One region of the Arthrobacter sp. LAR12-1-1.1 genome, then DNA from elsewhere that is predicted to be linked to it. Evidence: riboswitches for the same ligand, from Rfam matches in the RefSeq annotation. Region 1 holds a riboswitch; the other holds the start of a gene.

The links. A riboswitch is a leader RNA that binds a small molecule or an ion and turns the genes downstream of it on or off. The one in region 1 is predicted to bind cyclic di-AMP.
Region 2: linked by a shared signal. The riboswitch ahead of MRBLAR12_RS18735 (M23 family metallopeptidase) and the one ahead of MRBLAR12_RS21435 (hypothetical protein) in region 1 are both predicted to bind cyclic di-AMP.

What each region holds. Positions count from the first base shown of each region.
Region 1 covers NZ_JBEGIG010000067.1:82,903-86,299, reverse strand. The annotation lists gene MRBLAR12_RS21440 (bifunctional glycosyltransferase family 2/GtrA family protein) at 1-431, opposite strand, end outside; gene MRBLAR12_RS21435 (hypothetical protein) at 580-1,410, opposite strand; cyclic di-AMP (ydaO/yuaA leader) riboswitch at 1,410-1,569, opposite strand; gene MRBLAR12_RS21430 (sensor histidine kinase) at 1,738-3,384, opposite strand.
Region 2 covers NZ_JBEGIG010000045.1:21,978-25,374, forward strand. The annotation lists gene serC (phosphoserine transaminase) at 1-562, opposite strand, end outside; gene MRBLAR12_RS18730 (metal-dependent transcriptional regulator) at 923-1,618, shown strand; cyclic di-AMP (ydaO/yuaA leader) riboswitch at 1,764-1,983, shown strand; gene MRBLAR12_RS18735 (M23 family metallopeptidase) at 1,988-2,809, shown strand; cyclic di-AMP (ydaO/yuaA leader) riboswitch at 2,947-3,116, shown strand.

The sequences.
Region 1 (3,397 bases):
GGCGACGGCGAGGCAAGCCACACCTTGCGAAGCGCGTTACCGCGGCCCTTTTCGGCCATATGGACCACGTTCACTTCGCGCAGCTCGCGGGCTACGCGTTCCGCCGCCTTGAGCGTTCCGTCGGTGCTGGCGTTGTCCGCCACCGTGATCCGGAAGGAGTGCGGGAAGGCGCCGAGAAGGTACGCGTGGAGCCGGCGCAGGCATGCTTCGAGATCCCGTTCCTCGTTGAAGACCGGAATGGTGACGTCCAGCAGGGGTGTGTTGGCGCGCGTGTCAATGGCTGAGCGCCGGCCGCCCGGGCCGGCAAGCGCCCCGGCGGACGTGCCCGGGCCAAGCGCTTCGGCCAGGGCAGGCCCCGGCCGTGCGGCCGGGCTGGCCGGCGTCGCCGTGGAGCGGAGCAGGGTTCCTGTGGCCTGGTCTGTGAATGTCATGGCTCAACTTTCCCGGCGGCCCATATGAGGGCTTTAGGGTCAAGCTGTGCGGGGGCTGTGGAAGTCCGGCTGGTCCGCCCCCGACACACAAGAAGGCCCCGGATCCATGTGGATCCGGGGCCTTCTGTGGAGGCCGGTTAGTGCCGGTTTAGTACCAGTTGTGTGCGTAGTGGAAGTTCAGGGCGCCGCAGGGGGAGCCGTAGCGTTCCTTGACGTAGTTCAGGCCCCAGTTGATCTGGGTCCGGTAGTTGGTCATGTAATCGGCGCCGGCGCTCGCCATCTTCGTGGCCGGCAGGGACTGGACCACGCCGTAGGCGCCGCTGCTGGGGTTGGTGGCAGTCGTCTTCCAGTCCGATTCCTTGGTCCAGAGCTTATGCAGGCACTGCATCTGGCCCGGTGCCCAGCCATAGCTGCCCAGCTGGGCCGCGGCGTAGGCCTGGGCCCCGGCGGGGTCGTCGACTGCGACCGGCGCAGCTGCGGGAGCCGGGGCAGCTGCCGGGGCCGGTGCGGGAGCGGGGGCCGGAGCCGGGGCGGGAACCGCAGCGGCTGCAGGAGCCGGTGCAGGAGCGGGGGCTGAGGGAGCCGGCACGGGAGCAGCGGGTGCTTGGATCAGCGCTTCGACGGCCTTAACCTGCGAGATCTGGGGTGCCACGTTTTTTTCCACTGGAGCGGTCGGCCCAGCCACCTGGGCCCGCTCGAAGTTGAGCTTGGCCAGCGGGTCGGCGGTGGTGGCTGTTTGGCTGCTTCCAACGTTCGTGCCCGGGCTCCCCGGCTCTGCCGCCTGGCTGGCAGCGCCGCCCCCCACCAGCATGGCGCAGGCGGCGGTGATGACGGCGGCGCGGCGGCCGGTGATGCCGAGGCCGGTGGCCAGCCTGGACAGGGCGGATGCCTGCGTGGCCGGTTCGGCGCGGTGGCGCGACTTGGTGGAACGGGAATGGGAATCGCCGTCAGGGCGCGTTTGTACTTGGAATTCAGTCATGGTGGCCTCTCAACGCCGGCGGAGTTAGCTGTCGGGTTCGGATGAGGTCATCCGGCCGCACGGAAACTCACGTGTCGGCTTCACCCCGAGGGCGCATGAAAGCAGAATGCCCGGGAACTCTGGGTCCCCCGCCTCTGCCTGGTCCAGCGGAATCCGGGAAGCGGCAGAGTTTGGCGTCCGTCCGGATATGCGGCACCAATGGCGGCGCACCCCAAAGACGCTACAGGACCCGGCCGCTTAAGTCACATTTTGGTAACAGGAGTCACAACGGCGGGGTGTCGGCTTGCGCCGGAGTCGCCGGTCGTCCGGGTGGGGGCCTGTGGGTGGCTACGCCGACGGCGGCGCCGCGGGCAGCCGCACGGCGAACTCCGTGCGGCCAGGCCGGGACGTGACCTCGACTGTTCCTCCGTGGGCCTCCACGATCGAATGGACAATGGACAAGCCCAACCCGCTCGTGCCCTCCGAGGTCGGCGCGGCAGTCGCCGTTCCCTGACCATGGCTGCCTCCGGCTGCCATGCCAAAGGCACTAGAAGCAGCACCGGAAGCAGCGCCGGATGCCGAGCGCACGGCGCCCCCGGACCGGGCCCCCGCCGTCGCGACGGCTGAGTTAGCTGCGGCGCTGGCTGCGGCGCTGGTCGCGGGATTGGTGCGCGCCGCGTCGGCACGTGCGAAGCGGGCGAAGACCCGGCCGACGAATTCGGGGGCGATGCCGCGGCCATTGTCCGTCACAGTGACCATGGCGCTGCCGTCAGCCGAACGCATGACGCCCGTAACCACCTTGGTTCCGGGGTCCGTGTGCTTGCGTGCATTGGACAGGAGGTTGGCGAGGACCTGGTGAAGCTGGGTCGCGTCACCGCGCACCACCACGGGTTCCTCCGGAAGCTCCAGCTGCCAGATGCGGTCCGGGGCCATGACTTTCTCATCGCTCACCGTCTCGATGGCCAACTGGGTGAGGTCGACGTCGGAGATCTTGAGCGGCTGTCCCTCGTCCAGGCGTGCCAGCAGCAGCAAGTCCTCCACCAGGGTGGTCATCCGCTCGGACTGGCTTTGCACGCGCGCGAGGGATCTCTGGCCGTCGGGAGTGAAGTGCTCGGTCATCCGCATCAGCTCCGTGTAGCCGCGGATGGCCGTCAGCGGGGTTCGGAGTTCGTGCGAGGCATCGGCGACGAACTGCCGAACCTTCATCTCGCTCTCCTGCCGCGCCTCGAGGGCATTGGAGACGTTGTCCAGCATCTGGTTCAGCGCGTAGCCCACGCTGCCCACTTCGGTTCCGCGGTGGGCGGCCGACGCCGGGACGCGCACCCCGAGCGCCACCTCGCCGGCGTCCAGCGGGAGGCGGGAAACCTGGGTGGCCACCTCGGAGAGCTGCTCCAACGGCTTCATGGTGCGGCGGATGAGCACAGTCCCGGCAAGGCCGATCAGAACTATTCCGCCAAGCGACACAATAGTGATGGTCCAGACAAGGGAGGTCAGGGTGCTCTGTTTATCGGCAAGGGGAAGCCCGGTGACAATGGTGTCGCCATATGGGGTCTGCGTGGCAACGAGACGGTAGGCGCCGGATGACAGCGAGCGATCAACGGGGAGACCGTCGGTGCGTAGTCCCAGGAGGATCTGGTCGTCCTCCGATGACAGCGAGGCGCGGGTGGCGTCGGTGGCCAGGAAGCCTGCACTGCTGACGTTGCCGTTCTCAATCCGGGCGATGAGGGTGCCGACCCTTTGTCCCCGCGCGTCTAAGGGATCCGGCCTGCCATTGGGGTTGCCGGCAGGGGGCCGGCTGAACTCACTCGAGCGGTGCGAAGCCTGGCCGAGCTGGTCATCGAGCTGCCGGGTCAGGAACAAGTCCATGGAGGCGTAGCTGAACAGTCCCACAGCGCCGCAGATAGCCACGAGCAGCGCCATGGCGACGAGAACCAGCCGGGTGCGCAAATGCCACGTGGAGGGGTTGCGCCAGTCGCGCCCGGGGACGCGTGTCACACCGGAAAGTGAA
Region 2 (3,397 bases), on a different contig from region 1:
CCGCCACGTCCACGTCCAGCCCGCCCGCGGCCGAGGTCGCGTCCACCAGCACCAGCGACCCCTCGTCGGCGCCTGCCACGCGCTGGACGGGGGCAGCCACGCCGGTTGAGGTTTCGTTCTGCGGCCACGCATAGACGTCGACGCCGGCCTCCGCCCGGGCGGAGGGGCGGGTGCCGGGTTCGGCCTTGATAATGGAGGACTCGGCGAGGAACGGCGCCTTGTTGGTGGCCGAGGCAAACTTCGAGCCGAACTCGCCGAAGGACAGGTGCTGCGCCTTGTTCTCTACGAGTCCGAAGCTGGCGATGTCCCAGAACGCGGTGGATCCGCCCACACCGAGCACGACTTCATAGCCTTCGGGCGCGCGGAAGAAATCGCTGAGGCCGCTGCGTACCGAGCCGACCAGGTTTTTCACCGGTGCCTGGCGGTGCGAGGTCCCCAGCAGCTTCGCCGATGCCGCGGCGAGGGCGTCCATCTGTTCCGGTCGGACCTTGGACGGGCCGGCGCCGAACCGTCCGTCCTTGGGCAGGAGGTTGGCGGGGATCGTGACGCTCGTGTCGCTCACAGTGGCTCCAATTTTCGGCGGGTTCGTAGCGTGGCTGGGAGGTGGCCTGGCAGGGATGGCTACAACGGACACCCCTTTTTCATTCTGCCTGTTCTATTTTGCCTGTTTCATTCTGCCTGACGGGTCCCGGCGATATGGAAAAAGGCCTGTCACAGTCAGGTCATTGAGACGCCGGGGGCTGCCGGCCTACGGGCGCCGGGAGGGCAGTCCCGGGCCGAACGAAAATTATCCGGAGTAATTCAAAATAGGCTAGGCTGGCATGCGAACGTACGGCGGATCCCGCCAGGGCGCATCCTGCATGCAGCCCGCACGCGGTACGGTGGGAATGACGCAAGGACTGCGCTCGAGGAGCTGAGCTGAATGACGGATCTGATCGATACCACGGAGATGTATCTTCGGACCATTCTGGAACTTGAAGAAGAAAACATCGTTGCCCTCCGTGCCCGCATCGCCGAACGGCTCCGCCACTCCGGCCCCACCGTTTCCCAGACCATCGGCCGCATGGAGCGTGACGGGCTTGTGGTTGTTTCCGGTGACCGGCACCTTGAACTGACCGAAACCGGGCGGAAACGCGCCATCGGTGTCATGCGCAAGCACCGCCTCGCCGAACGACTGCTCGCGGACGTGATCGGACTCGACTGGGCCTACGTCCATGAGGAAGCGTGCCGCTGGGAGCATGTCATGAGCGAACGCGTCGAGCGCCGAATCTTCGAGATGCTCAACCACCCGACAGTTTCGCCCTACGGAAACCCCATTCCGGGGCTGGCAGATCTTGGCGGGGTGCCCAATGGTGCCCCCGCGGACAGGGCGGTAAACCTCCTGGAGGCCATGGCCGGTTACGGTGCGGGTTCGCGGATCACGGTCAACCGGCTCGCGGAGCCGATCCAGGTGGAGCCGGAGCTTCTGGCCCAGCTCGACGAAGGCGGAATCCGGCCTGGCGCGCTGGTCTCGCTGGAGCGTGTGGGGGAGTACATCTCGGTCCGCGTCCCCGATATCGAGGGAGCCCTGGAACTGCCGCCCGAGGTTGCCGCGCACGTCTTTGTAACGGTCGCCTGACCGGCCGCAACGGGCCGGTTGTGGGACGACCCATGAGTTCTGCACAGTTGCGATTACGGATTTATCACCGGGCGGCTTAATCCCCTATAGTTAGTGGCCAGTACCGATACCAAAGCGTTACCTGATCCGAAGCCGAGCCCTGCCAGCGGATTAGTCGCTGAACCACCTTCTGGCAGGGGCGGGGGAACCACTTTCGGCTGCTACTTAAGCAGCCTTGGGGTGAAGTCCGTCAGCGGCAAGCAGCTTCCACCGAAGGATCCCCTGGGGATACCCCTGTGCCTGGCTGCTTGCAACGGCGGACCGGGTCTTTGATCTCTCTGACCCGAATCCGACAGCTAACTTCGCAGGCTCTCCAGAGAGGAACCGTTCTTGACCACCCAGACCGCCAGGGGCCGTCGCCGCGCGACCGGTCCCGCTCCGGAGCCGCGTCCCGTCGTCGCGCATATGGCCGAACGCCCGCGCGACGCGCACCGCGATGAACGGCGTCGCCGGCGCAGTCCGTTCCGTCAGGTAACGGAGTTTGCCTCGGCCAGCGGAGTCGGGCAGAAAGCCGGGATCGCCCTGGCCGCAACTGGTCTGGTTCTCACCGTGACGGTCCCCGTCACGAGCCCCGTGATGGCCTCCAATCCCGGCGGATCCGGCGCTCTCTCGGCCGCCGTTCAGCCGGATGTCACCGCCGCTGCCGCGGCAAAGGTCGACTTCAGCCGCACTGCCGTCACCACGAAGGGCGATCCGGACGGGAAGCTCAAGCAGCTGCTGAGCGCCCAGTCTGTGGGCAGCATCACCCGCGCCGCATCGGCGGGCACACTTGGCGGGCCGCTGGATCAGCTGGTCACGGCATCGCCCTACGGCTACCGCGTCAGCCCCATTACCGGAGGCGCGGGGGAGTTCCACCGCGGCCAGGATTTCGCTGCCCAGTGCGGCACGGCGGTCCATGCAGCCGCCAGCGGCACCGTGACCTTCAATGGATGGCATCCCTTCGGCGGTGGAAACCGGGTGGTCATCGACCACGGTAACGGCCTGGAGACCACGTACAACCACCTGTCCTCTGCCTCGGTCGAGGTCGGCCAGAAGGTATCGCGCGGTGACGTCGTCGCCATGAGCGGAACCACCGGCGCCTCCACGGGCTGCCACCTCCACTTTGAAGTGATGGTCAACGGCGACGTCGTTGACCCCCTCGGCTGGCTCTAACAAAGACGATGGACCACTCTCAGATTCTTGTGACACGCCGTGATCTGAATGTGACATTGGGTCCGGACTCCTGTAGGGTTTGAAGCACGCCAACTTTTCCGAAGTTGGCGCTCTTGAGTGGATTGCCTAGCTCTGCCACCGCTCAAGGTCCGTTCGCATTACATCGTCTGGCAGGGGCGGGGGAACCAATTTTGGCCTTCGAAAGAAGGCCTTGGGGTTAAGTCGCAAAGCTTCCCAGGAAGCAGCGCGGCCGGGTGACTCCCATCCGAATCCGACAGCTCACCTCGTAGGCATTGGGAGAGGCTACTTTCGTGTCTTCACGCCACAATTCTGCGCGCATGCGCACCGGCGAGGCTCTTTTGAGCCCGCTGGAATCCACATCACGTGCCGCCCTTGCCGGCGCCCGGATTGGATCACGTTCCGCAGGCTCATTCTCTACCGAGCCCGGACAGCATGCAGTTTCCGCTTTTGGCGCGTCTTCGCAGTACACCCTTCGCTAAGTAACCCATTTCGGGGCGATCCGGCGTACCCCCAAGATGCCGGAGCGTCCTCAGTCCGTGCCCGAAAGCGCGCGGTCCAAGGATCACG